Regions from separate parts of the Anaerobacillus sp. QJM3NY_17 genome, predicted to be linked through region 4. Evidence: riboswitches for the same ligand, from Rfam matches in the RefSeq annotation. Region 4 holds a riboswitch; each other region holds the start of a gene.
The links. Region 4 has a riboswitch for S-adenosylmethionine ahead of AC0VYV_RS14515 (methionine biosynthesis PLP-dependent protein). Riboswitches for the same ligand answer to the same signal wherever they lie in the genome.

Region 1 (7,914 bases), 140 kb from region 4:
AACCTGCTCTCGCCATATCTGGGATTTTTAAATAGCCTGACCCGAATACAACGGCGTTCGGAGGGGTTGCAACCGGAAGCATAAAAGCACAGCTTGACGCAATTCCTGCCCCAATCATTAGAGCATAAGGATGAACTCCGATCGCGGATGATAGAGACGCCATGATTGGAAACATCATTGTCGCCGTCGCCGTATTTGATGTAATCTCCGTTAAGAAAATAACAAGCGATGTGACAAGTAGTAAAATGACGAACAGATGGATGCCTTCAAGAACCGTTAATTGCTCCCCAATCCAATTCGCAAGTCCTGATTCCTGAAAGCCAGAAGCAATGGCGAGTCCGGCTCCAAATAATAGAAGAATTCCCCATGGTAATCCTTTTGCTGTATCCCAATCTAAAAGAAAGGCACCTTTTTTCGAAGGGGCAGGTATAAGAAAAAGTAATAGCGCTGCAGTCATCGCGATGACAGTGTCATTTATATTCGGATTAAGCTCACTTAAAACAAAGGAACGGCTAATCCAGGCAACCGCAGTGAAAGAAAAAACTACCATAATGACCTTTTCTTCCATAGACATTTTCCCAAGATCCGCTTTCTCCTTATTAATCACCTCTTTCCCGCCTGGCAGCTCTTTAACATTCATCGGAAATGCCATTTTCACAAGGTAATACCAGCAGCCAAATAAAAGAAGAACAGTTAAAGGTACGCCAAACATCATCCAGCGGGCAAATGAAATCTCGATGCCATATAGCTCATTGACCACCGCTGCAAAGATGGTATTAGGAGGTGTTCCAATCAATGTTGCTAAACCACCAATTGAGGCACTGTACGCGATGCCAAGCATAATGGCTTTTCCAAAATTAAATTGCGGAATCCCTTCTTGCTTCATATCAAGCTGCTCGGATACTTGATAAATCACCGCCAGCCCAATTGGCACCATCATCATAGCCGTTGCCGTGTTTGAGATCCACATTGATAAAAAGCCTGTTGCAATCATAAAGCCAAGTACAATTCTCTCTGTACTTGTTCCTATTGCTGATATAATGAAAAGAGCAATTCGTTTATGTAAATGCCACTTCTGCATTGTAAGCGCGATCAAAAAACCACCCATAAAGAGAAAAATGGTGTTATCGCCATAAGCTGATGCTGTTAAATCACCTTTTAGTCCGCCCGTTAGTGGAAATAAAATTAATGGTAAAAGAGACGTCGCCGGTATCGGAATGGCTTCTGTAATCCACCACGTTGCAATCCACGCCGTACTTGCTAAGATGGCCAAACCTGCTTCTGAAAGACCATTTGGATTAAAAAACAACATTATGCTAAGAAAAAGGACCGGTCCGAGGATCAACCCCGTCAGTTTCCTTTTATCATAAGCAGGATCTGGTCCAGATGCATAACCTGGATTTTTTTGAGAACTTTTTGAAGGGATTTCCGGCGTGTGTGAAGAAGCGAATGTTAAGAGATCTTTTGCTCGATCATGTTCTTTCCATAATTGGTTCCAAAGGTGTTGTTCCATAGTCATACCTCCTATCGTTCATTAAACTATAGTGTAGAATTCGCTCGCCACATCTGTCAATAAATTCACAATTTTGGTACTTTATTACTCTCTTTCAAGAAAGGACTTTTGATTCGTTTTTCCATTTCCATACAAGTAATTCATTTCAACCCCCTTAAATTTCCATTTGGGGCGAAAATTATAAGTTGATGATATGTTTTTTATAATTCAAAATAAATAAACTCAATGATTAAATGTAAGTATAGATACACAATCCACAACAAGTTGCTCAAAATCGATCCAGGGGGTATATGATGAGAAAGATACAACAGACTACTATTAATTCGGTTGTGAAATACGGACAAACAAAGCTTCCAAAATCAGCTAATACAGAATGTCCAGAATGCGGAAGCGATGCTTCATTTCAACTGAAGTTCGATTATCAAATTAATCAGGCTGTGTTCTCCACGCTTTCTCGCTGCTCTATTTGTAAAGAAGCTGTGCTTTTCATACTCATTAAAACGTCCCATAATGATCGCGGAGAAGAAGTTGAGCTATTCGTGCATCAAACCTCTTTTACACGAGAGCCGCTCGGCAGACTGACTAGCACAGCTAGATTACCCGATGACCTTGAGCGTGTTTATCGCTCAGCAGTGAATGTACATAACATGAAGGATTGGACCGCAACGGCTGTAATGGCTAATCGTGTTCTTGAGAGCATTACAGGTAGTTTTCTATCTGAAAATGAGCTAGGACAGCCACTTTCTAAACAGCTAGAAACACTTGCTAAACAGATTGATTTAGAAGAACCAATTGTAAAACTAGGACACCTACTAGGCAAAGGTAGTAATTTAAATAACCTCCTTTGTCTTGAGAAAGCTACAAGCGAAGAAACGGCCAACTTAATTATCGACTTACTAGATTCACTTATTGAATACTTGTACATTCTTCCTCAACGAATTGTGCATCTTCAAAAACAAATCGAAGGATAATAAAAAAAAGCAGGTAGCTCAAATTGAGCTACCTGCTTTTTAAATGCTCATATCAAATTTTAATTCAAGATTCTGTTTACTATCACTTTAGCCCTTTTTCGAAATAGAGGGATAGTTGATGAAAATCGCAATAATTCCTGCAATAGCAATGAGGATTGGATAAATTGAATACGGTAGTAGAGCGAGTGGCGAAATCGACGCAAGACCTGCTACTGCAAGCACCTGTGCCCCATATGGGAGCATGCCCTGTATACTACCTGAGAAAATATCAAGAATACTAGCAGACTTTCGTGGGTCTACCCCATATTCTTCGGAAATGTTTTTCGCAAGTGGCCCCCCCATTATGATCGAAATGGTGTTGTTAGCTGTTGATAAATCAAGCACGCTTGCGAGACCGGCGATACCAAACTCTGCTCCTCTACGAGAAGTTACTTTGCTCAGGATTTTGTCCAATACGTATTGTATTCCTCCGTTATGCTTAATGACTTCAATCATCCCTCCGATGACGAGTGCAATCATGGCAAGGTCTTCCATCCCTTTTATGCCCTCTGTAACCGTGGAGATCAGTCCACTCATTCCAAATGTTCCGTTATATAAACCTACAATCCCAGCAAATAAGGTACCACTTACAAGTACAATAAGAACATTAACACCAGCGATCGCTGCGATCAGTACACCTAAATAAGGGATAATTGTAACGAAATCAAATGCGTGATCTCCTCCAACCGTTGCTTGCTCTCCCATCGTTAAAGCACCATAAATAATGGCTGTTACGATAGCAGCTGGCAAGACTATAAAAAAGTTTACTTTGAATTTATCTTTCATTTGCGTATTTTGTGTGCGTACTGCCGCAATCGTAGTATCTGAAATCATAGAAAGATTGTCACCAAACATTGCCCCACCTATGACCGCTGATAAAGCCAGTGCCGGGGCAACTCCGGTTTGCTCTGCAATTCCAATTCCAATGGGAGCAAGTGCTACAATCGTTCCCATCGATGTACCCATCGAAATAGAAATAAAACAGCCAATGACAAACAAACCTACGATTAAAAGATTAGCCGGTAGAATTGATATACCTAAATTAACAATCGAATCTACTGCTCCAATTTTTTCAGCTGTTCCGGCAAACGCCCCAGCCAGTAAAAAGACCAAAATCATTAATATGATATTCGTATTACCTGCTCCACGACAAAACACTTCCACTTTTTTCATAAAGCTTTCTTTTCGATTCATCGAAAGAGCTACGCCCGCCGCAATTAGAGAAGCGAGAATAACAGGCATACTATAAAAGTCCTTTGTTATGATAGCTGTACCAATAAAAAGCACAATAAATATTCCAAGGGGAAGTAAAGCCAGGCCGTTCCCCTTTATTTCTTTCTCCATTATTCATGTCTCCTTCATCTTTTATTCTGTCTCAATAAAAAAAGCCCACTTCAAGAGAAGAAGGCTTTTGCACTTATCTCTCAAGATTTCTCTTGCTGGAAGCAGCACCTTTCTGATCATCAGAGGTTGCTGAAGCTTCTTTGGGCCAGGTCCCTCCACTTCTCTTAATAAGAAATATACAATTATTAATGAGCGCATGCTTCATTTTACTTTTTCATAACGAGCTTTACTTTATCACGCATTATTCTGATGAGTCAACTTTGATTAACTGCATCAAAATAAACTCCTCATCCTTTAAGGAGTTTACCTGATTAACTAGTCTGGTTCAAGCTTTGTATGACTACCAATTTTTGCAATAGATCAATCTTTATTTTCCTAAAAACCACTCAATATCCTTCATAATCGATTCCGGTTTTTCTTCTGGTAGAAGGTGACCGGTTTTTTCATAGATGATCAGTTTAGCATTTGGGAGATCCTTACTGAGACGCTTCCCAATTTTCAACGGCACAACTCTGTCATTTTCTCCCCATATTAGTAGGCTAGGTGTATGAATTTGATTTAGTTCAACTTCTGACAAATCTCCTTCGCGATCTCGAATCATCCTAACTAATGACCGAAAGATACCCTCATTGAAGAAAGGTTGGATATATCCATCCATCATTTCTTCATCGATAAGGGAAGGATCATAAACACAATTAAGCAAATTTCCTCTAACACCTTTTCGATAAAGCCACCTTTTCAAGTATACCGAGAAAAAAGGTAAGTACGATGTATACACTAGACTCTGTTTAGCCTTTTCAAGATATCCTGAACTGCACAGTAAAATATTCTTACTAACGAGATCATCTTTCATAGCCGAGGCTCTCATTGCTACTTGCCCACCCATAGAATGGCCGATCATAACAGTATGATCAATTGAAAGCCTTTCTAAAAGTTCAACCACCACTTCCGCATAATTATGATAAGAGTGGACAAAACGATTAGACTTTTCACTTTTTCCGAACGGAGGAAGATCAATGGCAACAACAGTATATGCCTTTGTTAATAATGGTATCAATCTTCTGAAGCTGAAGCTCGACGATAGAAAACCGTGAAGAAGCGTTAATACTGGCCGATCGACGGCTGTGTCATTTCTATAGTATTCATAGTGAATATCAATTCCTTTGATCTTTTCCGTATTTTGTTTAAGATTTTGAGCTAATAGCATCTTTCATCTCACTCCGGATTTTGAATTCATCTGATCTGATTCACCCTTCGTTTCTAACCAGACAGGATGGTCTCACTTATTCAGGTTTGACTTTATACTTATTTTACCCCAATCCTGAAATGAAAAACTTTTTTTACATCTGAGAGGATACTCCATTTTTTTCATTCTAACTCTACGTGCACAAGGTCCAGCAGCTTTATCGTTGTCCTTTTTTCATTATGGTCAATAATACGCAGTTCTTTCGTAAGTGGATCTACATAGTGCACATATCCAAAGAGAGTTTTCGTTTCTCCCCCACTAAAGTGTTGAAAACAAAGCGAGTTGTGATTGGCCATTGCTTCACATATTGTTTCATTCATTTCCGCCATTCTTTGTTCATCAAGTACCGGCTTTTCACTTTTTTTCTCTTCGGTTTTCCAATCTCTTAGCTCTTTCACATGCTCAGGTAACATCATTGACGTCCATTTTATATTTCCGCGATCACGAATCACGCTTCTTCCCCCTTCTATGCTTTATGACCACCCACAAGTTTACTTCTATGCAGTGCCGTACCGGCCTTTGTGTATGAAACGGCACGAAGCAGCGCATCTGAGCCATATTTCTCACGGATCGAATCCATCACATATCCGAGATCCCGCTGCTTTGGGCGTGACGCGTTAAATAAGTCCAACTGCACTTCTTCATCATTGCAAATATTTGAAAGGGTAATGGAAATCTTACGAACCGTTTTTCTTTCAAAGAACTCCTCAAATAACTGAAGACATACATTGTATATTTCGAGCGTAATAGCAGTCGGGCTGTGGATACTCCTTGAACGGTGAAAGCCACCCCCGCCTTCTTCTTTACTATAACCAATCCCAAGGCTAATCGTACGCCCTGCCTTCCGGGCTTTTCTCGCACGTCTTGCAACTTCTTCACTCATCTCAAGAATGACGTGTTGAATGTCTTTTTCGTCATGGTAATCTCGCAACAAAATTTGGCTTTTCCCATAGCTAATCTGTCCCTGCATAATCGGCGCACCCATTTCAGAAAGATCGATGCCCCACGCATGATGATAGAGCTGATTTCCCATAATACCGAATTTTTCTTCTAGTAGATGTAGCGGGTAATGCGCAAGCTGCTTTACATTCATAATCCCCATTCGATTTAACGTTCGCTCGACACGCGATCCGATACCCCACATTTGACTTAGCGGGGAAAGCGGCCAGAGTTTTTTAGGAATATCTTCATAAGTCCATTCTGCAATCCCTTTTTCTTTCGCTTCCAGATCGAGACAAAGCTTTGCCATTAAAAGATTTGGGCCAATCCCTATGGCACATGGTAATCCGAATGTCTCTCTTATTTCATTTCTGATCTTGTGAGCTACTTCAAATTTGTTCCCCCAAAGTCGTTCTGTCCCATCAACCTGCAAAAACGATTCATCAACGCTATACGTATGGATACATTCTGATGGTACATAACGATGAAAAAGCCTCGTTATTTCCATTGATTGTTTTAAATATAAAGACATTCTCGCATTAACGATATGAATGTTTTTATTATTTGGAATTTCAAATAGTCTGCTCCCTGTTCGTATTCCAAATTCCTTTTTTAGTGCCGGAGACGCTGCTAGCACAACACTTCCCTGTCGCTCGGTATCACCAACAACCGCGAGATAGCATGTAAGTGGATCAAGCCCCATCTCTACTGCTGAACAACTTGCATAAAAACTTTTCATATCAATACATAGGATTGTTTTCTTTGGAAATTTAGAATAATCCATTTGTATCCCCCCTTCTCCTAATCAAAAAGAACGTTTGTTCCCTTTATATATACCCGTATTTTAACCGAATATACGTTCTCTTTACAATAAGCACTTTCTTCCAATCATAAAACGATTCACTTAGCATCACCCTTTTTTCTAAAGTAACGAAAAGTACCGGAAGAAGAGTAACAATGAACTTAACGATATTCACTCGAAAGTTAGTCATCAGAGCACATACGTATTGGAGATCCTACACTTGTTCCATTAACAGATAGGGAAGTAGAAATACTCGCGCATCAATCTCTAAACGCACAGAAAAAGAACCAGGATATGCCGTTTCATATGGTCATTAACGCCCTTATTTATTAGCACACCACCTCCTGAGTCTAAAGAACCAATACCTTTTTTTAAATAACAGGTATATCTCCCTATAACTCTATCCAAAAGGATAGGTCTTAAATATCAAAATAGTTTAAATAGTTTGAATACTAAATCTTTTATGGTAATGTTAGCTCATCTTAATCACGAGGGGGATATAGAATGGGAAAGAAAAAAAATTTACTTTCAATCGGGTTATCAGTGGGGCTCGTTAGTACCATGCTCGCACCATCCTCAACATTTGCAGCAGCAGATACGAATATGAATAAAGAAACAGGAACACCTTCTTTTGTTTCAGGAAAACTAACAAAAGTAAGCTCTCAAAATGCCAATCAAGTACTATTTGATTACTTGAACGAACAGAAAAACCTGTACAAGTTTAGTGGATCTTCCGCTAAGGATTCCTTTAAAATCCTATCAAAAGAAAAGGACGATCTTGGTTTTACGGTTTTTCGATTACAACAACTTCATGAAGGAACACCTGTTTATGGTTCAACTCAAACGGCTCATGTTGATGAAAGTGGTATTTTAACAGCCGTATCAGGTACAGTTATTCCAGACCTTGGGTCGAAGAAAGAGCTTAAAAAAACAACAAAATTCAAGAAACAGGACGCCGTTAAAAAAGCAGAAGAAGATCTCGGTTTTTCACCAGCCTATGAACAAAAACCCGAATCCAACCTTGTCGTCTATACTGAAGGAGAGTCTGCAACGTATGCTT
Region 2 (7,914 bases), 670 kb from region 4:
GACAACCTTTCGTATGGTAGATAATGCAATATTCATCTTGTGAAAAAATAGATATTCCGAGCGCAATCATTTGTTTCTCCTTTTGACTCACTTCCCCATCTTTAAAACACGCTTCAGTAAATGCCGAATACTTCTTAGCTAACTGCGGCATCTTCTCTGTAAACATTCCTAATCCTTCTTTATAATCATGTAGCGCCGCTTCTGCAAAGTTGTTAAATTCCTGTTCCTGTTTCAAGACACAGGCCTCCTTTATTCAATATCATCCTTACTAGTATGAGAATTGGGTAACAAAGCTATCCATCATTTTCTTTAAATTGTTTTTGGATGAGTGCGTTTACATGTGATGTATGTCACACTAATAAGTAAACGGATACGTTATGATGCTTATGAAGACAATATCTACTAGCAGAGGTGAAGATGATGTATGAAGGAAAAACAACGCGCGTAGCATTAATTGGCACTGGATTTGTAGGGACAAGCTATGCCTTCTCGTTATTGAATCAAGAACTAGTAAACGAACTTGTACTAATCGACGTAAATAAAGAAAAAGCGGAAGGGGAAGCAAGAGACTTAAATCACGGCCTTCCTTTTGGCGCTCCAATGAAGATTTGGGCTGGCGACTATCCCGATTGCAAAGGCGCAGATATTGTCGTGATCGCAGCGGGCGCAAATCAGGCACCAGGTGAAACACGCTTAGACCTTATTGATAAAAACACTGCGATCTTTAAAACAATCGTTTCAAGCGTTATGGAAAGTGGATTTGATGGTATTTTTATCGTTGCAACGAATCCTGTAGATGTGCTTACTTATGCGACTTGGAAGTTCTCAGGCTTGCCTAAAGAACGGGTTATCGGCTCAGGTACGATTCTCGATACGGCTCGATTCCGTTATTTACTGAGCGACTATTTTAATGTAGATTCTAGAAATGTACATGGCTATATTCTCGGGGAACATGGTGATACTGAACTTCCTGTCTGGAGTCATGCTACAATCGGTAGTCGACCAATCATGTCTCTTATTAAAGATAAACCAGAGGCTAAAGAAGATCTTGATGCGCTTTTCGTCAATGTTCGCGATGCGGCTTATCATATCATTAATCGTAAGGGAGCAACATACTACGGTATCGCAATGGGCCTCGTACGGTTAACAAGAGCAATTATTCGAAATGAAAACTCTATTCTTACCATCTCTACGTTACTTGAAGGCGAATATGGTTTAGATGATTTGTATATTGGCGTACCCGCGATTGTAAATAACAACGGCATTCGTGAAATTATTGAACTTGACCTTGATCAAACCGAGCTAGACCAATTGCACCATTCTGCAAAAACGTTAAAAGAAGCGATGAAGCCAGTTTTCCAACATTAAAATAATTAAAAAAAGGTCCTCCGTCGTTTTGGCGGAGAACCTTTTTTTCTTTCTTATTCGTCTACTGGTACAACAGCGCCATCGTATTCTTCTTCAATAAAACTCTGAATTTCATCAGAATGAAGAACTTCTACTAACGCCTTGATCGCTTCATTGTCTTCGTCACCTTTGTTTACTGTAATCACATTCACATATGGTGAGTCTGAATCTTCAAGTGCGATGGCATCTTCTTGAGGATTAAGTCCTGCATCAATCGCATAGTTTGTATTGATCATCACTGCATCACCTTCACCTTGCTGGTAAATCTGCGGAAGCAGTGAAGCCTCAACATCTGTTTTGAAATCAATATTCTTAGGGTTTTCAGCAATATCTTCAACCGTTGCATCTGAAGCCTTTACGCCTTCTTTTAATGTGATAAGACCCTGTGCTTCAAGTAATGAGAGCATACGTCCATGGTCAGAAACAGAGTTACTCATTATGATCTGAGCACCATCAGGAAACTCATCTAAGCTCTTGTAATCCTGAGAGTAAACACCGATTGGCTCGATATGAATGCCTCCAGCATTCACGAAGTCATAATTATCGTTTTCTTCCATTTGCAAGTCCATATAAGGAATTGTTTGGAAATAGTTTGCATCTAATTCACCATTTGCAAGCGTCTTATTAGGTAGAATATAATCCTGGAATGTTTTAATTTCAAGCTCTATTCCTTTTTCCTCTAACATCGGCTTAGCTTCTTCAAGAATTTCAGCATGGGGGATGTTTGAGGCACCTACTACGATTTTCTTCGAATCTTCACCGTCACCAGAACCTTCGCTGCTTCCGCCATTATTCCCACACGCAGCAAGCACTGCAAGAGCAAGAACTACGATTAGCGATAAAAACTTTTTCATCATAATCTCTCCTTTTCTCCTCATTATCTTTTGTCTATTACTCGTGTTGCAATGTCTCCACAAACCTGAAGAATCGCAACAATTACTAATATCAATACTGTTGCAACAAGTGTCACATCAGGATTATTCCTTTGGAAACCTTCAAGATAAGCTAGGTTTCCGAGACCCCCTGCGCCTACAACACCAGCCATAGCGGTGTAGCTTACAAGAGCTATCGCCGTCACAGTAATCCCTGAAATAAGGGCTGGCATTGCTTCTGGTAGAAGCACTTTAAAAATAATCGAACCATTGGATGCTCCCATTGACTGAGAAGCTTCAATGACCCCTTTATCTACTTCACGTAAAGCAATTTCAACCATCCTCGCATAAAATGGCGCTGCTCCTGCAATAAGGGCTGGAAGGGCAGCATTAGCACCTAGCATCGTCCCTATAATGTAAACCGAAAGAGGGATCAGCAAGATAATCAAAATGATAAATGGTATGGAGCGAAATAAGTTCACGACTCCGGCAATAATACTATTCACAAATTTGTTTTCCCATATGTTCCCTCTACCTGTTAGAAACAACAATAAACCAAGGAGGATTCCGAGAATAAACGTTGCCAGAACCGAAATTGCCGTCATGTACGCTGTTTGTAGAGTGGCTTCCCACATAGATTCCCACCTGACGTTAGGAAATAACGATTCAGTCATTCGTAATCACCTCCGCTTTAACACCTTGGGCCTGCACATAATTCAAGGCCTTTTCTACCACAACTGGTTCCCCTTTAAGGAACACAGAAAGTTTTCCATAAGGACCATCCTGTGTATGAGAAATCTTCCCTTGAATAATGTTGACTTCCACATCAAATTCACGAATCAACTCTGTCACAAGTGGTGAACCTGTTTTTCCTTTCACAAAGGTAAACTGAACAAGTTCTCCATCCTGACTCGTTGCCAGATGTGCAATCGATTCCTTCATTTCTTCAGGCTCGCTTAGCTGATTAACAAAGTCTTTCGTAATCTCTTCCTGTGGATGGTGGAAAACTTCAAGGACAGAACCATTCTCCACTACTCGTCCATTCTCCATAACGGCTACACGATGGCAAATTTTGCGTATGACGTGCATTTCATGCGTGATGAGGACAATCGTTAGGCCAAGTTTCTGATTAATTTCAGTCAGAAGTTCTAGAATGCTATCCGTCGTTTTAGGATCTAAAGCAGAAGTAGCTTCATCACAAAGCAAAACCTTTGGATTGTTAGCAAGTGCTCTCGCAATACCCACTCGCTGCTTTTGTCCACCACTTAGCTGTGAAGGATAAGCTCCTTCCCTACCTTCGAGTCCAACAAGGTTAATTAATTCATCAACACGCTTCATTCTCTTTTCTTTCGGAACACCTGATATTTCAAGAGGAAAGGCGATGTTATCACGTACCGTTCTTGACCAGAGAATATTAAAATGCTGGAAAATCATACCGATTTCCTGTCTTGCTGCACGAAGATCTTTCCCATTAAGAGAAGATAGATTATTACCAGCTACTGTGACTGTCCCATCAGTAGGTCTCTCAAGAAGGTTAAGCATTCGAATTAGCGTACTTTTCCCAGCACCACTGTAGCCAATAACACCAAATATTTCGCCTTTTTTGACTTCAAGGTTAACATCCTTAACGGCTTCCACCTTCCCGGATTTCGAAAAGAAGGTCTTATTAATGCCTTTAAGCTCAATCACATGTCTCACATCCTTTATGCATTTGCATGATCAGCTACCTGAAAAAGGACTTCAGTCCCATGCCTTTGTTCTTTATTTCTGTGCACTTAGAAGCCTAATTCGCTTATCACTTTGTATAGTAAAGTAAAAAAATGCCCTTCTGCTTTGAGCAGAAAGGCATTTGATAAATCGATGTCTTCCTCTCATTTCTCAAAGCAATCGCTTTGCAGGAATTGGCACCTTTTCAAACGAGTCGTTTGACGGTTGCCGGGCTTCATAGGGCCAGTCCCTCCACCTCTCTGAATAAGAGATATATAGTTGTTATTACTTTACTGTGGTTAAGTGCTAAATGAATTCTAGCATGGTACTTTATGAGTGTCAATTACTGAGCAAAAAGTCGGAATAATCTAAAATATATACTTTGAATCCCATTAGAAAACCATCAGCTTATTCGCCTGATGGTTTTCGCTCGTTGAGAAAGTTGTTTATAAAGGGATATTTTCGCAAGATCCGCATTCCCTCCACTAACAACAACACCAATTCTCTTACCTTCTAAACGATTTGACTTGCATAAGACAGCAGCTATCGATGCAGCACCCGCACCTTCTACAAGCGTTTTGTGTCTCTCAAGCATAAAGACAATCGCTGCAGCAATTTCTTCTTCTGACACGGTTAGCATATCATCAACAAGCTCTTCAATAATTGGAAAAGTTAATTTTCCAGCTTCTTTCACAGAAATACCGTCTGCAATCGATTTGACAGATTGAAGGACAAGAGGACCAGTACCTTTAAATCGATTCCATGTCGCAGATGCTTCAGAAGCCTGGACTCCGATGATTTTCACGTGAGGAAAGAACGACTTAATCGCCATCGCCATTCCAGCTAACAATCCTCCACCTCCAACAGGTACGAGAATCGTATCTAAGTCAGGACATTGTTGCATCATTTCGAGTGCAACCGTTCCCTGTCCTGCCATTACTTCAGGATCATCGAAAGCATGAACGAATGTGGCCCCTTTCTCAACACGCTCACGATCCGCTCCACTAAACGCTTCGTTATACGATTCTCCTTCAAGAACAACCTCTGCTCCATAAGATCGCGTCGCATCAATTTTGCTTGTCGGTGTATGGACGGGCATATAAATCTTAGCTTTAATTCCACGCTCTCTAGCAGAAAGCGCCACTCCCTGAGCATGGTTTCCAGCCGATGCAGCAACAATCCCTCGCGCTGCCTCAATATCCGTTAGCGACGCAACTTTGTTATAGGCACCTCGAAGTTTGAAGGAACCCGTTCGTTGAAGGTTTTCCATCTTCATGAAGACATCTTTATTTGTATAATCATTAAGCGTTGTCGACTGCTGAAGCGGGGTCCTGTGGACGGCTTCCAGCAAATTCTCCATTGCTTTTACGACATGAACGTTATATTTCTCCTGGTAATTCCCAACGTCATTCACTCTCCTACAAGTTGTTTTTCTTCATATAATTTAATTTTATCTTCGAGAGATAAAGTTCGAGATACTTCATCCCATCCATTTAACAGCATTTCTTTCCAATAAGGATCGATCTCGAACGACGCATTTAGTCCTTCTCCATCAATTACTTGCTGTTTACTTAGGTCTACGCTAAGTTCGTATCCATCCTTTGCTTTTTGAAAAAGCTCCGAGATCGTTTCTTGATCAAGAGCGATAGGAAGTATACCGTTTTTTACACAGTTGTTATAAAAGATATCAGCAAAGCTTGTCGCAATGACAATTCGAAAACCATAATCTAGAAGGGCCCATGGAGCATGTTCTCTTGATGAACCACACCCAAAGTTTTTACCCGACACTAGAATAGAAGCATGCTGGTATTGTTGTTCGTTCAAATTAAAATCTTCACGCGGTTGACCATCATCATCAAACCGCCAATTGTAAAAAAGAAACTGACCAAAGCCTTGCCGTTCAATTCTCTTTAAAAATTGCTTCGGAATAATTTGATCTGTATCTACGTTAACCTGCTCAAGGGGATAAACGATCCCTTTGTATTTATTAATCGGTTCCAGGACGTCTCACTCCTTTTACACTACAAGAGGTTTTATTTTTCTAGCGTCTGTAAATCGGCCTTCAATGGCAGCAACTGCAGCCATTGCTGGGCTGACAAGATGTGTTCTAGCGCCATTCCCCTGACGCCCTTCAAAATTACGGTTAGATGTAGACGCGCAGCGCTCGCCTGGTGGAACAATGTCATCATTCATCGCAAGACACATGCTACATCCTGCTTCTCGCCACTCAAACCCAGCTTCTTTAAAGATCGTATCTAACCCTTCTGCTTCAGCTGCATCCTTCACTGATTTAGATCCAGGTACTACGAGAGCTGTCACACCTTCATGAACTTTTCGACCACGAACAATATCAGCAGCTGAGCGCAGATCACTTAATCGTGAATTCGTACACGATCCGATGAAAACATATTGAATATCTATATTCTGAATAGGTGTTCCCGGTTTAAGATCCATATAGGCAAGTGCTTGCTTAATTGCTTTTTGGTCACCTGGATCTGCATAATCCTCAGGGAAAGGAACGCGAGCATAAACAGAAGATCCCATTGAAGGATTCGTCCCCCATGTTACTTGTGGCTCGATTTCGTCAGCTCCAATTTCGAGCACTTCATCATACGTTGCCCCTGGATCAGATGCGAGCTCTTTCCACTCAACAACGGCTCGATCGAAATCTTCTGGAACATGTCTTTTTCCTTTTAAATAGGAAAAGGTCGTCTCATCTGGGCTAATAAGCCCTGCTTTTGCGCCAGCTTCAATCGACATGTTACAAACAGTCATACGTTCCTCCATTGTCATATTTCGAATCGCTTCGCCTGTGTACTCCACAACCGCGCCAGTACCTGCATTAACACCAAATTTAGCAATAACAGCAAGAATTAAATCTTTAGCGGTCACCCCAGAACCAAGGCGTCCGTTCACACGTATTTCAATTGTTTTGGGTCTTGATTGCCATAGCGTTTGAGTAGAAAGAACATGCTCTACTTCACTCGTTCCAATCCCAAAGGCAAGGGCACCAAACGCCCCATGTGTTGAGGTATGACTGTCACCACAAACGATCGTTTTTCCTGGCTGCGTTAAGCCTAGCTCAGGACCAATGACGTGAACAATCCCTTGATCTGGATGATTAATATCGGCGATTTCCACTCCAAATTCATGACAGTTCTCTTCAAGCTTCTCCATTTGAACTTTTGATACAGGGTCATTAATAATATGACGTGCAATGGTTGGAACGTTATGGTCCATAGTAGCAAAGGTTAAATCTGGTCTTCTTACACTTCTATTATTCATCCGCAGACCCTCAAATGCCTGCGGAGAAGTTACTTCATGAACAAGATGCAAGTCTATATATAGGAGATCCGGGCTACCTTCTTCTTCATGCACAACGTGTTTATCCCAAATCTTTTCAATAATCGTTTTCGGCTCCACACCCATCCTCCTCTTACCTGTTTGTCATTAAGCGTATGCTTCCATGATGCCTGCTGTGGCATCCGCTTCTTCTAATTGATAAATCACTTTCTTGATCATAGCGTCTGTCCCAAGTGCTTTCGGCGAGCCATTTGCAAGATCATTCGTATAATATCCGGCATCAAGTACTTCTTTCACAGCCTTTTCGATTGACTCCGCTTCTTCATTCATATCGAATGAATACTTCAGCATCATTGCACTTGATAAAATCATCGCCAGTGGATTCGCAAGATTTTTCCCTGCGATGTCTGGCGCTGAACCGTGTACTGGTTCATACATTCCAAAACCGTCGCTACGAAGACTTGCGGAAGGCAACATTCCAAGTGATCCTGTGATCATCGAGGCTTCATCGCTCAAAATATCTCCAAATAGATTCTCCGTTACAATAACATCAAAGTGAGCCGGGTTTTGAACCAGTTTCATTGCTGCCGCATCGACAAGCATATGCTCCACTTCTACTTCAGGA
Region 3 (7,914 bases), 680 kb from region 4:
ATGAGTTCAGTATCGGACTTTCAGCTTTTAACGAAGCGATGGATCAGTTTCGAAAAGGACAAGGAAGTAGATTTTTAACCTTTGCTGATATGGTGATTAGAAGAAGAGTCATCGACCATATCCGTAAAGAAGCAAGACAAAATAAGTATATTTATCTTGAGCCTGAGGAACTTGATGAGGAAGGCCGACTAGAAGATAGTTTTGCAGAACAGAAAGCTGCACTTGATGTATACGAAATGGACAGACAGCGTGAAGTAAGAATGTATGAAATTGAGGAATACGAACAATTGTTGAAGAAATTTAGCATTACGTTTAAAGTTCTGAGCAAAAACTGTCCTAAACATATTGATGCAAGAGAAAATGCAAAGATGATTGCGCAATTGATTGCTCAAGATGACATTCTTTCAAGTTATTTGCTAGAAAAAAAGCAGCTCCCTATAAAAGATTTGCTAGCGCTCGTTACATGCAGTCGAAAAACGATTGAACGTAATCGAAAGTATATAATAGCAGTGGCGTTAATTCATCTGGGTGGATTTAATGCGCTGAAATCATATATACAGTAGTTGAATTAAGGGGGCCAGGGGATGAAAAATGGGGTCATAATGGACATTCGTGGACGTAAAGCGGTTGTATTAACACCCGATGGGGAGTTTACTACGATCAATTTGAAGCGAAATCATACGTTAACAATCGGCTCTGAAATTAAACTTACACCAAAACCATTAAACAAGAAAAAAGGTTATTTTACCCCCTCTATGCCCACCCTGGCCGGTATGGCAGCAATTTTGTTATTAGTTGTAATCGTGACAGGTGTGATTCCTGTTAGACAAAATGACGCAGTTGCGGCCTATGTAAGCTTTGATATCAATCCAAGTATTGAGGTTGGAGTCAACTCCGACCTTGAAGTTGTTCAATATCAAGCGTGGAATTCGGACGGTGAAGGGTTAAACTTAGATCAAGAGGTAACGAACATGCCTCTAAGCGAATTTGGAGGGCTCCTAGTCTCGAAACTCGACAAAGAGGGGTATCTAACAGAAGATAGAAAACTGCTTATTGTCGCCTCAAATGTAGAGAAGAAAGAGCGTTATCAGGCGATTAAGGATCAGCTTGAGAATACGATTCAAGGAATAGAACAGAATGAAGCATTAGTCAATCAAGCAGTTGCTATTACAACCATACTTGATACTGACTATAGTACTCGAGCAAAAGCTATAGAAAATGGGATAACACCAGGAAAATATATGACTTATCTTGCTGCTGTTGATCGGGGAGCTACGTTATCAATAGAGGATGTACGGAATTTGTCTGTCAAAAACATGGATGAATTAGAGACCGAAAGCATGACCGCAGTGGAATCAAAGTCGAAAGATCGCTCTTTGGAGCTAGAAGATTCTGTCGTCCAGTTGAACGATAAGACGGTACCTAATCAGAATCGAGAAGATAGTGATTTAGTTCTTCAGGAGCCTGAGCAAAGCTCTTCTGATAAGGTTGAAAAGGTGGAGAAAGAACAAAAGGACACGCCTTCAGAACAAGAAACCAGCCCGTCAGATCAAACTGAAGACTCTAAAGATAACAACAAAGTGCAAAAAGATAAAATAGAGAAAAACGAAGACAAATCTAATTCTATAATAGCTAAAGAACAAGACAAAGAAAAAAAGAAAGCTGAAAAAGTAAACGAGAAAATAGAGAAATCTCAGGAAAAATCGGATAAAAAAATAGAAAAAGCTCAAGAAAAAGAGGATAAAAAGGACAAAAAGAAAGACGAAAAGCAGGATAAAGACAAGAAAGACAAGAAAGACAAGAAAGATAAAAAAGACAAATAACGCAACATGCTATTATTTATTTTATTTTCATTATTTTAAGCCAGAGGGATCCCTCTGGCTTTTTTTATGGTGTGTTTATTTTGATGTCATGATGTCGGGCAATGCCTTTGCGATATCAAGAAATGATGATTTGTCATCAAACACATGTGCGATTTGATGATCTTGATTAAGCAATACAGTTGTTGGGACACCTGTACAACCAAATTTGTCGTAAGTTTCTCGTCCACTGTCTTGTAAAACGAGGAAAGGAAGATTGTTTTTGATCGTGAAATCTTTACCGGCTTCTTCTGACCGTTCACGACCTGTCACGTTAATTGTTAAGAATGCTAATGTATCAGTATCTGCATGCTGGTAGAACTGTTCTTTCATCGGTAAATCTTTCATACAATCGGGGCACCAGGAAGCCCAGAATGTAATCATAACTGGTTTCCCCCTGAAGTCCGTTAAGCTGATGATTTCTCCGCTTTGTACTTCTTCTAACGCAAAGGACGGCGCTTGCACTATCAATCACCTCTTCAAAATTATTCTAAGGCTACTTTATCAAAAATTCGATTCTAATCAAACTTAATACACTGTAGGCTCTGTTTCACGATAATTTGGATTAACTTAGACATTCTTTAAAAAAATGAAAAGAATGATAATTCCGAAAAAGTGTTTGACACTAATGCGCCACCTTGCTAAAATAAACTCAATTAAACAAAAACAAAATATTCTTACTTATCTAGAGAGGCGGAGGGACTGGCCCTATGAAGCCCGGCAACCGTCAAACCAATTGTGGTTTGAAAAGGTGCCAAATCCTGCAGGAGAAATCCTGAAAGATAAGCGGAGCTGATGAATAAATCAAGCCTCTCTGTCTTTCGGAGAGGTTTTTTTATATTGAAGCGACGTTTTCTTATAGCATTGGTTCTAGATTTATGGCTCATTATTATAGCCTTAATGAATAAAGACGGATTGCTCGAAAGGGGTGATAGGGGTTTGGAAAGTGAGACGAGATACGAAGCTCAGAACGTATTGATTGGATCGTTCACACTTGAGTCGGGCGAGACGCTACATGAAGTAGAACTCGCTTATGAACGCGTTGGACCAGAAGACGCTCCCGTTATTCTTGTCTGTCATGCATTAACAGGAAATCAATATACAATTGGTGATTCGGAGCCCGGCTGGTGGAAAGGATTAATAGGAAAGGATGGCTATATCGATACTTCCGAATTTCAAGTTATAACGTTTAACGTTCTTGGAGGATGTAACGGTTCTACAGGACCGCTATCGATTAATCCAGTCACCAGAGAACAGTATAAAGCGGACTTCCCATTTGTTTCAGTGAGAGATATGGTGCACTCACAGAAAAAGGCACTTGAAGTGTTAGGTATCGATCACCTTCATGCTGTGATTGGTGGATCACTTGGAGGAATGCAGGTTCTTGAATGGGGTGCCCTTTACCCAGATGGAATGGAGCATCTGATTCCACTTGCAGTAACTCCAAGCTTAAATACGTATGGAATAGCTTATAACGCGATTTCTAGATTTGCTATTACAAACGATCCTGATTGGAAGGATGGATACTACGATCCTCATCACCAGCCAACATCGGGGCTTGCAACTGCAAGAATGATCGGTATGATTTCTTATCGGACAGATGAAATGTTTCAAAAAAAATTCGGTCGAGCGGCGATCGAAACTTCAGAAGAAAATCATAAAGAAGCACAGTACGAAGTGGAATCTTATTTACACTATCAAGGAAATAAGCTTGTAAGCCGATTTGATGCAAATAGCTATTTGTATTTATTAAGGGCAATGGACACACATGATATTAGTAAAGGGCGAGGTAATCTTATATCCATCATCAAGAACATTAAAGCGAGCATTCTTGCTATTGGATTTAAAGGGGATTTAATCTATCCTCCAGAAGATTTAGAAAAATTGTTTGCTCAAGCTCATTCTTCTCCGTTTTATTTAATCAACACGAAATTTGGTCATGATGGATTTCTCGTTGAGTTTGATAAATGGGGACCGCTTATAAAGGAACAAGTAACATTAACTAAAAATATCGAAGGAGTGAAGTGAAATGGCAGAGAAAAAATATAATTTGGAGACAATTGGAATTCATGGAGGTTTACAAGCTGATCCAGCTACAGGCGCAAGGGCTCTACCGATTTATCAATCGAATGCTTATCGATTTAATAATACTGATCACGCAGCCGATTTATTTGCCTTAAAGGAAGAAGGGTTTATCTATTCGCGCATCGGCAACCCTACAGTCGGTACACTTGAAGAACGTATTGCTCAACTAGAAGGTGGTGTTGGAGCACTAGCTCTTGCAAGTGGTATGGCTGCCATTACAACTGCCATTCTAAATGTAGCCAATAGCGGAGACGAAATTGTATCTGCTTCGACTTTATACGGTGGAACGTATAACCTCTTTTCTGCTACACTTCCGAAATACGGAATAAAGACCAATTTTGTTGATCCAGAAGATCTGGAATCATTTAAATCAGCCATTACTCCAAATACGAAAGCTATTTTTGCAGAAACGATAGGCAACCCGGGTCTACATGTATTAGATATTGAAAAAGTAGCAGATATTGCACATGAAGCTGGAATCCCACTTATTATAGACAATACATTTGCTACTCCGTATCTTTGTAGACCAATTGAGCATGGAGCAGATATCGTCGTTCATTCCGCCACAAAATGGCTTGGCGGAAACGGGTCCACAATGGGAGGGATTATTGTCGATGGTGGTAAATTTGATTGGAATTCACCTAAGTTCCCGGGCTTCACCGAACCCGATCACACGTACCATGGCATAGTATTCGCAGAAGCGCTACCCGAAGCCGCGTATATCGTGAAAGCAAGGGTCCAGCTCCTAAGAGATACAGGTGCTGCGCTTAGTCCATTTAACGCTTTTCAAATTGCCCTAGGTGTAGAAACACTCCATGTTCGTATGAAAGAGCACATTGCAAATACTCGAAAAATCGTTTCTTACTTAAAAGATCATCCGGCAGTTGAGTGGGTGAGCTATCCTGAAGATGAGGATCACGTATCGAATCAATTGGTGCCAAAGTATCTACCTAAAGGCGCTGGAGCTGTCGTCGTATTCGGAATAAAGGGAGGACGCGAAACCGGAGCAGGAATCATTAATTCAGTTGAACTTTGGTCTCATGTAGCGAACGTGGGAGACGCGAAAAGTTTAATTATTCATCCTGCTAGCACGACCCACCAGCAGCTAAGTGCGGAAGAGCTAACAGCTTCCGGTGTGCGAGATGACCTCATTCGTTTATCTGTTGGAATTGAACATATTGATGATTTAATTGCTGACCTGGATCAGGCCATTGCAAAAGCAAAAGTTGAAGCTAACGTATAATTCAGCACTAAAGCTCTCTTCCATTTGAAGAGAGCTTTTTTTAGTTTAGCAGTTTTTTACTTCATTAAGTCTAATGTTGAATGAGAGACTAAGATGGCTAGTCTTCAAAGCTCATCATATATACACATGACAACTGTAAATAAACATACAGAAAGAAAGCTTACCTTTTTGGTGATGCAATGGTCAATTACGAAAGAGGACTAAGCCGTTTGGTCGTTCCTAGTTTAATCTTTTTCTTTTCAATAAGTAAATCGAGTCGTGATTTTTTCTACTATGCTTTTTCATAAAAACGAGAGCTTCGCTATGATGCTACTCATTGAGATAGGTTTGTTGTTTCATTCAATTCGTATCAAATTGGATAAAATAATTAGAACAATCCAGGTTTATACTTGAATGAGTTATAGCTCAGTATAGGAATTCTCACAGAAGATAGCACTGCGTATGGCGTTGGCAGGTGTAAAGTATATAAGATATATTTAAAATTTTTTGGGAATGGTTTAAAGATCAGGAGAGGGCTTGGCCAAGAAAAGGTACAGATGGATCCAGATCTTTCTTTTAAATTTCCTTGTCATAAAACAACTAAAACTGTAAGCGTTTTATTGAATTTATAATTAAAAATTTTTCGTGTGATTAAATCTCACGCATACCAACGTTGTAAGCGTTTCCAAATAGATTGATATATCGAAATTATCAAAAAACTTATATTTTAGGTGTTGACCTTAAGTCCAAACCGGCGTAATATAATCCTCAATTAAACAAAGTATTCAAATAACTCAAACACACAATTAGGACCCCGGATTACGTTGGTCCTATCATTAAACACTAACGCTTTACTGCGTCTACTTAACAAACAGAAAGGAGTGAACAAGGTGAGTGAACAGTGGATCTACCTTAACGGAGAATTTGTGAAGAAAGAAGATGCCAAAGTATCTGTATACGATCATGGTTTTCTCTATGGCGATGGGGTATTCGAAGGAATTCGCATGTATGACGGAAATGTCTTTCGATTAGAACATCATTTACAACGGCTTTATGATTCAGCTCATTCAATTATGCTTAAAATAACGCACACTATGGAGGAAATGACCGCCATTATTGTGGAAACGCTGAAGAAAAACAACCTTCAGGATGCCTATATCCGCATTGTTGTATCACGCGGAGTTGGGAACCTGGGACTTGATCCTTTCACATGTAAGGAACCTCAAGTGATCGTTATTGCAGAATCACTAGCCTTGTTCCCTAAGCGATTATATGAAACAGGAATTGATATTGTAACGGTAGCAAGTAGAAGAAACCGATCGGATGTCTTAAGTCCGAAGGTTAAATCGCTCAACTATTTAAATAACATTCTTGTAAAAATCGAAGCGAATTTAGCTGGTGTCAGCGAAGCTCTAATGTTAAATGATCAGGGATATGTCGCTGAAGGATCAGCTGATAATATATTCATCGTAAAAGGCAATGTGATCAAAACACCGCCTGGATATGTTGGTGCATTAGAAGGAATTACGCGAAATGCCATTATGGAATTAGCAAGACAAAAGGGATATGACATGAGAGAAGAAACTTTCACACGTCATGATGTCTATGTTGCAGATGAAGTGTTCCTAACTGGAACAGCTGCTGAAGTTATTGCGGTCGTAAAAGTAGATGGTCGAGAAATTGGTGAAGCAAAGCCGGGTAAAACGACGAACGAGTTGCTTGGAGCATTTCGAGATATCGTCACTGTCGATGGTGTCAGTGTTTACCCTTCAAAACGAGACGTTCAAGCAGGATAATTCTTACAAAATAAATATCAATAATCGATGACGAGGCAAAAGAAACAGGAATTGGTATTAACCAGAGAGCCGGTAGTGGTGGAAGCCGGTATTACCCCCTGTATCGACATCCCCTCCGAGTGCTGATCTGAATCAAGTAACATAGGATCAGCCAAGTGTTCTAAAAACACTTGTTATCAAAACGAGCAGTTTGCTCATGAGGCGGCATCTTTTTGTCGCAAAGTAGGGTGGTACCGTGAAGTCTTTTCGCCCCTATGGACCGTAAAAAAAGCGGCGTAGGGATGAGAAGGCTTTTTTTTATTAGTAATAAACAGTGAAATACGCAAACCCGTTATCGAACGGAGGCGTGCAACACAATAAAGCATTGGAGGGTATGAATATGCGGGCGAAGGCTAAACCAGAAGCCGAAGCGGTAACAGCGGAAATGACCGGGGCAGACGTATTGATTGACTCTTTAAAAAAAGAAAATGTTGAAGTTCTCTTCGGATATCCGGGAGGAGCAGTTCTTCCGATCTATGATGCACTTTATCGATCGCCAATTAAACACATTCTCTCAAAGCATGAACAAGGTTCCATTCATGCGGCTGAAGGATATGCGAGGGTTAGTGGGAAACCTGGTGTAGTTATTGCAACATCAGGTCCAGGAGCAACAAACCTCGTAACGGGGATTACAGATGCCATGATGGATTCATTACCACTGGTTATCTTCACTGGGCAGGTTGCAAGTACGGTGATTGGTACAGATGCCTTTCAAGAAGCAGATATTATGGGAATTACAGCACCAATTACAAAACATAATTATCAGGTGCGTGACGTTCAGGATCTACCAAGAATTATTAAAGAAGCGTTCCATATTGCAACAACAGGACGTCCCGGTCCAGTTCTAGTTGATATCCCTAAGGATGTGGCGAACAAAACCATTTCACCCGGCTATGATTCTACTATTCATCTA
Region 4 (7,914 bases):
GTTGAAATATATGGTAGCGGCGGAGGGGATCGAACCCCCGACCTCACGGGTATGAACCGTACGCTCTAGCCAGCTGAGCTACACCGCCATATGGCTCCACAGGTAGGATTCGAACCTACGACCGATCGGTTAACAGCCGATAGCTCTACCACTGAGCTACTGTGGAATATTTCTTAACGACAAGAACTAATATATCATATGGATAAAGAAAGAGTCAATAAGTTTTTCAAATTTAATTGAATTAATCTTAATTTCAATTATGAAAATACTATATCACGCTTTCATTTTGTCATCAAGAACTTATAGGACATACACTAGGAACACAACCACCATAATCGTTTGGAGTAATCCTTTCATAACAGCTCCACCAAGAAAACCAAGCAATGAACCTACACCTACTTGAACAGATTCTTTAAAAGCTTTTCGATGAATAACTAGTTCAGCTAAGATAGCCCCGATAAATGGTCCAAGGATGATCCCTGCAAACGGAATGACAAATGGGCCAACAAGTAAACCAATTGTACTCCCCCATATCGCCGCCTTTGACCCTCCATACTTCTTCACGCCAAATAAATTACTAGCATAGTCCGCAACAAATAATAGCATCGTCAGCAGAACTTCAACAATCCAAAAGGAAATAGTCATTGAACCAAAATCAAAAAACACCCCATACAGGATAAACCCAACATAAATAAATAGTACGGCTGGAATAATTGGATAAATCAATCCCACAAATGCAATGATGAATGACGCAATGATCAGGCACCATAATAGAATATCCACGCTTTTAACCTCCCTTCAACTTGACTCTATTTTAGCGGAGATGTCACTTTTCTTCTATATAATGATAAAAAGAAGCAGAGGCATCCCTCTGCTTCCCACATTTATTCTTCTCCAATGACGGCTTCTGCAATATTAACCGCATGGTCACCAATACGCTCAAGGTTACTGATGATATCAACAAAAACAATTCCAGCACTTCCAGTACATTCACCCTCATTTAGACGAAGGATATGCTGCTTACGAAGCGTTCTTTCCATTTTGTCGATCTTATCTTCTAGCTTAACAACTTCCTGCGCCTTAGCTACATCCCATTTATCAAGTGCATCAAAGGCTTCATTGAGTGCAGAAAGAGTCAGATTAAACATTTCATCAAGGTCTTTCATAGCAACGTCAGTCATCTTCACTTTATTGCTTATTTGATAATCAACCAACTCAACAATATTCTCCATATGATCGCCAATACGCTCGATATCACGAACTGAGTCCATTAGCATACCGTGTCGTGTCGACTCATCTCCAGACAGAGAAGTTGCTGATAATTGGATAAGGTAATCTGTAATTTTATTATCCAGGTTGTTAATAGCTTCTTCATACTGAGCGGTTTTTTCAGCGCTCTTCTGACTCTTAGATGTTAAATAATTTGATGCTTCTTTAACACCCTTATAAGCAAATCCGCTCATTCGAATCACTTCTTCTTTAGCTTGTCCTAATGCAACAGATGGAGAGCGTTCGATAAATACTGGATCAAGGTGTTTTGGCTTATATTCAATCGTTGCATCATCACCAGGAATAATTTTTGTAACGAGATAGGCAAGTCCGGCAATGAATGGGAACTGGATAACAGTATTTGTAATGTTAAAGATCCCGTGTCCGAATGCAATCGTCATTTCCGGTGTTAAGTTTAATGCATCTCTTAAGTATTCAATAAACGGCGTATAGGCGAATAAGAATATTAGGAAAAGCGCCGTTCCAATTAAATTGAAAATAACGTGAGTCAGTGCTGTACGTCTAGCGGCAACGGATGCACCGATAGAAGCAAGAACTGCGGTAATCGTTGTACCGATATTATCTCCAAACAGAACTGGTAATGCAGCTTGAATATCCATTGCGTTCTGTGAATAAAGACCTTGCAATACACCAATTGTCGCACTGGAACTTTGTACAATGACAGTAAATACTGTACCGATCACAACGCCTAACAGTGGGTTCGAGCTCATGCTTACTGTTAATTCTTGGAAAGCCTCAAGGCTACGAAGTGGTTTCATTCCCGTACTCATTAATTCAAGTCCAAAGAACAACGCACCAAATCCGAAGACGATTTGACCAGCGTAGTTAATTTTCTTGTTTTTAAAGAAGAAAATTAACAAAGAACCGATGGCTATAATTGGAAGTGCGTAATCTTTAATAGGAAAACCAATAATAAATGCTGTAACAGTTGTACCAATGTTCGCACCCATTACAACGCCAATTGCTTGCTTCAGAGTCATAAATCCTGCGTTAACAAGACCGACTGTTAAAACCGTTGTTCCTGAACTACTTTGTATGAGAATAGTTACAATGACCCCAGCGAGCACACCCATAAACGGGTTAGTCGTAAAACGATCGAGAATGTCTCTTAATCGATCACCTGCTGATCGTTGAAGGCCGTCTCCCATATACTTTAGTCCAAACAGGAAAATACCAAGACCTCCCACAAACTGAAAGATCATCTCCTGAACGTTGAGTTCCATCATTTCAACCCCTTGCACTTATGTTTTATTTTTTTCGACAATACTCAACAAAGTCCCTTGTCTATTATCTACATCGCTCCCCCCTTTGTAAAGAGTTAATATAGATTTGTAAAGATATTATGCTGAAAACAAATTTATTTCAATAAAGTTTCACCAAGAATACTGTTCCCTTCTCTCTATATAAGATAAACTGATTGGGTGGAGAAACGCTCCACATTTAGAAAGGAGATTATTAATTTGAACGTTTTTAAACAACTTTACTACAGCTTATTTTCCCCTAAGATGATGGCCAGATTCCGTTTTCAAAAGCTAGGCAAGCCAATATTGTACGTGTTTTTACTTATGTTCATTTCTTCTGTGCCAGTAGGAATTATGACGGCTCTATCCTTTACAAACGCTTATGAGGATCTCAAAACACATATGTCAGATCTACCAGAATTCACTTTAGAGGACGGATCTTTAACAAGTGAACAGTCTGAACCGCTTATTCGACAAAATGATGAAAATACTTTTATTTTTGATGCGACAGACCAGACAAAGCCTGATGATGTTGATCAATATGATTCCGTTATCGCATTCCTAAAAGATCGTGTAATCGTTGTAGATAGCGGTGCTAGACAGGAGTTTAATTACAGTAACTTTAGTTCGATGACTTTCACGAAGCAAGATGTTAATGAGCTAAGTAATAATCTGGACAACCTGCTCCCTATCTTTATTCCGTTACTGATATTCGTTATCTATTTGTTTCAAACCGGCCTTAAGTTTATAGGAGTTACCGTACTAGCTACAATTGGACTACTATTGAGAAGTATTACCGGAAGAAAAGCTTCTTATAAACAACTTTGGGTCTTATCTGTTTATTCAGTAACAATTCCAACGCTCTTCTTTGCGATTATGGCACTCATTAAAACAGCAGTCCCTTTAGGATTCCTACTTTATTGGATTGTGGCCATCATGCTACTTTATCTTACGATTAAAGAAATCCCGTTACCAAAAAAACGTGTAACGAACGAGCGAGCAAATGATTCAACAGAAGAAAAATTTTGATAATTTACTCAAATCCCTTGCTTTTCACTTTAAAGTGATGTAGATTATGAAAAAAGCGACACAATAAAATTCCATATATTTTCAATTCTTATCAAGAGAAGCAGAGGGACTGGCCCTATGAAGCTTCAGCAACCACCAGATATTTTCTGGTAAGGTGCTAACTCCAGCAAGTTGATTTCAACTTGGAAGATAAGAAGAAGAGCAACCAAAGTCTTCTTCTTATAGAGGGCTTTTTTTATTGCCCTTATTCAATGAAAAGGAGATTGATTATGTCGAATAAACAGTTAGAAACACTACTTGTCCAATTAGGTAATCATTCAGATACTAAAACCGGTGCGGTAAATCCTCCAGTGTACTTCTCCACATCGTATAGCCATGAAGGCATCGGTCAATCCACCGGATTCGATTATTCAAGAACCAAAAACCCGACACGATCCATTTTAGAATCCGCTATATCAGAACTCGAACATGGTGATCAGGGATTTGCTTTTAGTTCCGGAATGGCTGCGATTCAAGCAATCCTTGCCATATTCAAAAGCGGCGACCATATTCTCGTCTCAGATGATTTGTATGGTGGGACTTATCGATTATTTGCCCATGCTGAAAAACATTATGGTATCTCCTTCACATATTTTGATACACAAAGAAATGAACAACTTTCATCACTCCTAACTCACCGTACAAAAGCCATTTTTGTTGAAAATCCATCTAATCCATTAATGAAATTAACAGATCTTGAAAAAATTGCACGGATAACAGAAAACAGGGACCTATTATTTATTGTAGACAATACTTTGTTCACCCCTCTTCTACAAAACCCACTACTGCTTGGGGCGGATATCGTCGTGCATAGTGCCACTAAGTATTTAGGCGGTCATAATGATATTCTCGCAGGGCTTGTGGTTGCAAAAGGTGAGAATATTTGCGCTGAAATCCAACAATACCAAAACGGTGCAGGCGCTGTGCTTTCTCCTTTTGATTCCTGGTTATTAATGAGAGGCATGAAAACCTTGCCACTCAGAATGAAGCAGCATGAAGAGAATGCCAGAAAGATAACTGAATTTTTAACAAATCATGAAGCAATAACAGACGTTTTTTATCCAGATAAAGGTGGGATGCTTTCTTTCAGATTGCGCTCCGAAGAATGGGTAGATCTCTTTCTTAGAAAATTAACACTTGTCACATTTGCTGAAAGTCTTGGAGGGGTAGAAAGCTTTATCACATATCCTTCAACGCAAACTCATGCTGAGATACCAGAAGACATCAGACTTGAAAAAGGGGTGTGCAATCGACTGCTACGTTTCTCTGTTGGGATTGAAAACATTGATGACTTAATACAGGACCTGAATCAAGCATTGTCCATTTTTAAAGAGGAGGTTGTTCAAATTGACAAATACTGATTATACATTTCAAACAAAACTTCTTCATAACGATCACAAATTTGATAAAGCTACGGGAGCTGTTAGCGTCCCTATCCAACAGGCTTCTACATTTCATCAGATGGATTTTGACCAACCTGGAAAATACGATTACAGTCGTTCAGGCAACCCCACTCGCGAAGCGCTTGAAGAAACAATTGCCAATCTTGAAGGTGGGGTTAAGGGATTTGCGTTTGCTTCTGGGATGGCCGCTATCGCCACCTCGTTTATGCTCCTTTCACAAAACGATCACGTTCTTATATCTGAAGACGTCTACGGTGGGACGTATCGCATGATTCACGACGTTCTCGGGAGATTTGGAATTAAACATACTTTTGTAGACATGACAGATTTAAATGAAGTGGCGAGAGGTATTCAATCCAATACTAAAGTAATCTATATCGAAACGCCTTCTAATCCTTTACTGAAGGTAACTGACATTCAAGCCGTTGTTAAATTAGCTAAAGCGAATAATTGTTTAACATTTGTCGATAACACCTTTATGACACCTGCTCTACAACGTCCGTTAGACTTCGGAGCCGATATCGTATTGCATAGTGCTACGAAATTCATTTCAGGACATAGCGATGTCGTCGCTGGTCTTGCTGCCGTAAAAAGTGAGGAATTAGCGGAACAGCTTGCATTCCTGCAAAACTCGTTTGGATCGATTTTAAGCGCTCACGATTCCTGGTTAGTTCTCCGTGGCTTAAAAACATTGCATTGTCGGCTAGATCAATCGTCTAGATCTGCGTTTCGTCTTGCGCATGCTCTTACTAAAGAAAAGATGGTAGAAGAAGTCTTTTATCCAGGGCTTTCTTATCACCCTGGTCACTCCACTCATATTTATCAAGCCGCTGGTCCTGGTGCAGTTTTGTCCTTTCGGTTACCTGATGAAAATGCCGTGCGTCTATTCACAAAGCATGTTCAAATTCCTGTTTTCGCGGTAAGTCTTGGTGCCGTAGAATCAATTCTCTCCTATCCAGCTAGAATGTCACATGCTTCTATGCCTCCTATAGAACGAAGAAAACGAGGCATCACAGATGGATTATTGCGATTGTCTGTGGGACTTGAAAATCCTGATGATTTATTAAAAGATTTCAAAATTGGATTTGCAGCTATTAGAAAGCAATACTCCGCTTCCGAAGCGAGTGGTCAACTATGAGTTTCCTTAATAAATTAAAAAACAATATTCTAATCGGTGATGGCGCGATGGGAACACTTCTCTATTCATATGGGGTAGATCAATGTTTTGAAGAGTTAAACCTATCGCATCCAGAGCAAGTATTAAACATACACCGCGCATATGTAGAAGCAGGTTCAGACGTGATACAAACGAACACCTATGGAGCAAACTACAGTAAATTAGCGAGATATGGTCTTGAAGATCTTGTAAAAGAAATGAACACTGAAGCTGTTAAATTAGCTCGACAAGCAGCAAACAAAGCGACTTATGTATTTGGAACGATCGGTGGCATACGAGGAATCAATACTCAAAAGACTTCTCTTGATGAAATCAAACGTAGCTTTAGAGAACAGTTATACTGTCTTCTACTTGAGGGCGTTGACGGGATCTTACTCGAAACTTATTACGATCTTGAAGAAATTTCATCAGTCCTTGGGATTGCTCGAAAACAAACGAACCTCCCCATAATAGCTCAAGTTTCCATGCATGAACCCGGGGTTTTACAAAACGGGACCTCCCTTCCATCTGCTCTTAAACAATTAGAAAAGTCTGGAGCAGATGTGACAGGTGTTAATTGTAGACTAGGGCCATATCACATGATTCAAGCTTTTGAAGAGGTCCCCCTTTCAACTAGTTATCTCTCTGCTTATCCAAATGCAAGTTTACCTGACTATGAGGAGGGACGATTGGTTTACCCCACTGCCCCTGATTATTTTAAACAAAGTGCTGAATCTCTCCGCAAACAAGGTGTTCGATTAATTGGAGGATGTTGTGGTACAACACCAGAACATATTGCTGCTGTTTCAAAAGCTTTAAAGGGAACAAAACCTATTACTCATAAAAAAATAGAAGTAATAGCTAAAGAAGTCACACAAACCGAAAACAACATAGAACGTTTGCCCCACTTGCATGAAATTGCTCAAAAGCAACGTTCTGTTATCGTAGAGCTTGATCCGCCTAAGAAGCTAAATACAAAGAAGTATCTCCAAGGTACGAAGGCCCTACAAGAAGTCGGAGTAGATGCTATTACACTAGCTGATAATTCCCTTGCCTCACCTCGTATTTGCAATACAGCTATGGCATCAACTATTCAGTCACAATTTAATGTTCGCCCTCTCGTGCACATAGCTTGTAGAGACCGGAATATCATCGGATTACAATCGCATATAATGGGGCTTCATACACTGGGAATTAATCAGGTACTCGCTGTTACTGGAGATCCTACAAAAATAGGAGATTTTCCAGGTGCAACTTCTGTATATGACGTATCATCTTTCGACCTTATCCGGTTAATCAAACAATTCAACAACGGGTTATCTTATTCCGGTAAATCACTTGGGATGAAGACTTCCTTTTCGATCGCAGCAGCTTTTAACCCTAATGTTCGCCATCTTGATCGAGCTGTCGCAAGACTTGAGAAAAAACAGCAGTATGGGGCGGATTATTTTATTAGTCAGCCTATCTATAGCGAAGAACAATTAATCGAAGTACATGAAGCTACAAAACATTTAACGTGCCCTATTTACATCGGAATCATGCCGTTAACAAGCTATCGAAATGCCGAATTCCTGCATAATGAAGTACCAGGAATAAAATTATCTGATTCAATACGTAAGCGAATGTCCACAGCCACCGATGCCAGTGAGTCACAAAATGAAGGACTCGCCATCGCAAAGTCCTTAATTGATGCAGCATTCGATTTATTCAATGGCATTTATTTAATAACACCGTTTTTGCGCTACGAATTAACAGT

Region 1: another riboswitch for S-adenosylmethionine. It lies ahead of AC0VYV_RS13720 (Na+/H+ antiporter NhaC family protein); the one in region 4 lies ahead of AC0VYV_RS14515 (methionine biosynthesis PLP-dependent protein).
Region 2: another riboswitch for S-adenosylmethionine. It lies ahead of AC0VYV_RS17765 (methionine ABC transporter ATP-binding protein); the one in region 4 lies ahead of AC0VYV_RS14515 (methionine biosynthesis PLP-dependent protein).
Region 3: another riboswitch for S-adenosylmethionine. It lies ahead of metX (homoserine O-acetyltransferase MetX); the one in region 4 lies ahead of AC0VYV_RS14515 (methionine biosynthesis PLP-dependent protein).

The regions. Positions count from the first base shown of each region.
Region 1 covers NZ_CM149685.1:2,612,140-2,620,053, forward strand. Annotated here, with positions in the region: gene AC0VYV_RS13710 (SLC13 family permease) at 1-1,513, opposite strand, end outside; gene AC0VYV_RS13715 (hypothetical protein) at 1,807-2,484, shown strand; gene AC0VYV_RS13720 (Na+/H+ antiporter NhaC family protein) at 2,572-3,867, opposite strand; SAM riboswitch class I at 3,938-4,041, opposite strand; gene AC0VYV_RS13725 (alpha/beta fold hydrolase) at 4,235-5,074, opposite strand; gene AC0VYV_RS13730 (YolD-like family protein) at 5,236-5,565, opposite strand; gene AC0VYV_RS13735 (Y-family DNA polymerase) at 5,580-6,836, opposite strand; gene AC0VYV_RS13740 (M4 family metallopeptidase) at 7,359-7,914, shown strand, end outside.
Region 2 covers NZ_CM149685.1:3,422,448-3,430,361, forward strand. Annotated here, with positions in the region: gene AC0VYV_RS17745 (carboxymuconolactone decarboxylase family protein) at 1-166, opposite strand, end outside; gene AC0VYV_RS17750 (L-lactate dehydrogenase) at 418-1,368, shown strand; gene AC0VYV_RS17755 (MetQ/NlpA family ABC transporter substrate-binding protein) at 1,422-2,261, opposite strand; gene AC0VYV_RS17760 (methionine ABC transporter permease) at 2,285-2,953, opposite strand; gene AC0VYV_RS17765 (methionine ABC transporter ATP-binding protein) at 2,946-3,968, opposite strand; SAM riboswitch class I at 4,148-4,257, opposite strand; gene ilvA (threonine ammonia-lyase) at 4,390-5,400, opposite strand; gene leuD (3-isopropylmalate dehydratase small subunit) at 5,397-5,987, opposite strand; gene leuC (3-isopropylmalate dehydratase large subunit) at 6,003-7,409, opposite strand; gene leuB (3-isopropylmalate dehydrogenase) at 7,437-7,914, opposite strand, start outside.
Region 3 covers NZ_CM149685.1:3,435,255-3,443,168, reverse strand. Annotated here, with positions in the region: gene sigI (RNA polymerase sigma-I factor) at 1-563, shown strand, start outside; gene AC0VYV_RS17830 (anti-sigma factor domain-containing protein) at 585-1,823, shown strand; gene AC0VYV_RS17825 (TlpA disulfide reductase family protein) at 1,899-2,324, opposite strand; SAM riboswitch class I at 2,538-2,648, shown strand; gene metX (homoserine O-acetyltransferase MetX) at 2,799-3,887, shown strand; gene AC0VYV_RS17815 (O-acetylhomoserine aminocarboxypropyltransferase/cysteine synthase family protein) at 3,889-5,187, shown strand; gene ilvE (branched-chain-amino-acid transaminase) at 6,057-6,962, shown strand; gene ilvB (acetolactate synthase large subunit) at 7,336-7,914, shown strand, end outside.
Region 4 covers NZ_CM149685.1:2,756,158-2,764,071, forward strand. Annotated here, with positions in the region: tRNA gene AC0VYV_RS14490 (tRNA-Met) at 12-88, opposite strand; tRNA gene AC0VYV_RS14495 (tRNA-Asn) at 92-166, opposite strand; gene AC0VYV_RS14500 (DUF456 domain-containing protein) at 301-783, opposite strand; gene AC0VYV_RS14505 (Na/Pi cotransporter family protein) at 885-2,513, opposite strand; gene AC0VYV_RS14510 (DUF1189 domain-containing protein) at 2,751-3,560, shown strand; SAM riboswitch class I at 3,646-3,756, shown strand; gene AC0VYV_RS14515 (methionine biosynthesis PLP-dependent protein) at 3,830-4,960, shown strand; gene metC (cystathionine beta-lyase) at 4,947-6,140, shown strand; gene AC0VYV_RS14525 (bifunctional homocysteine S-methyltransferase/methylenetetrahydrofolate reductase) at 6,137-7,914, shown strand, end outside.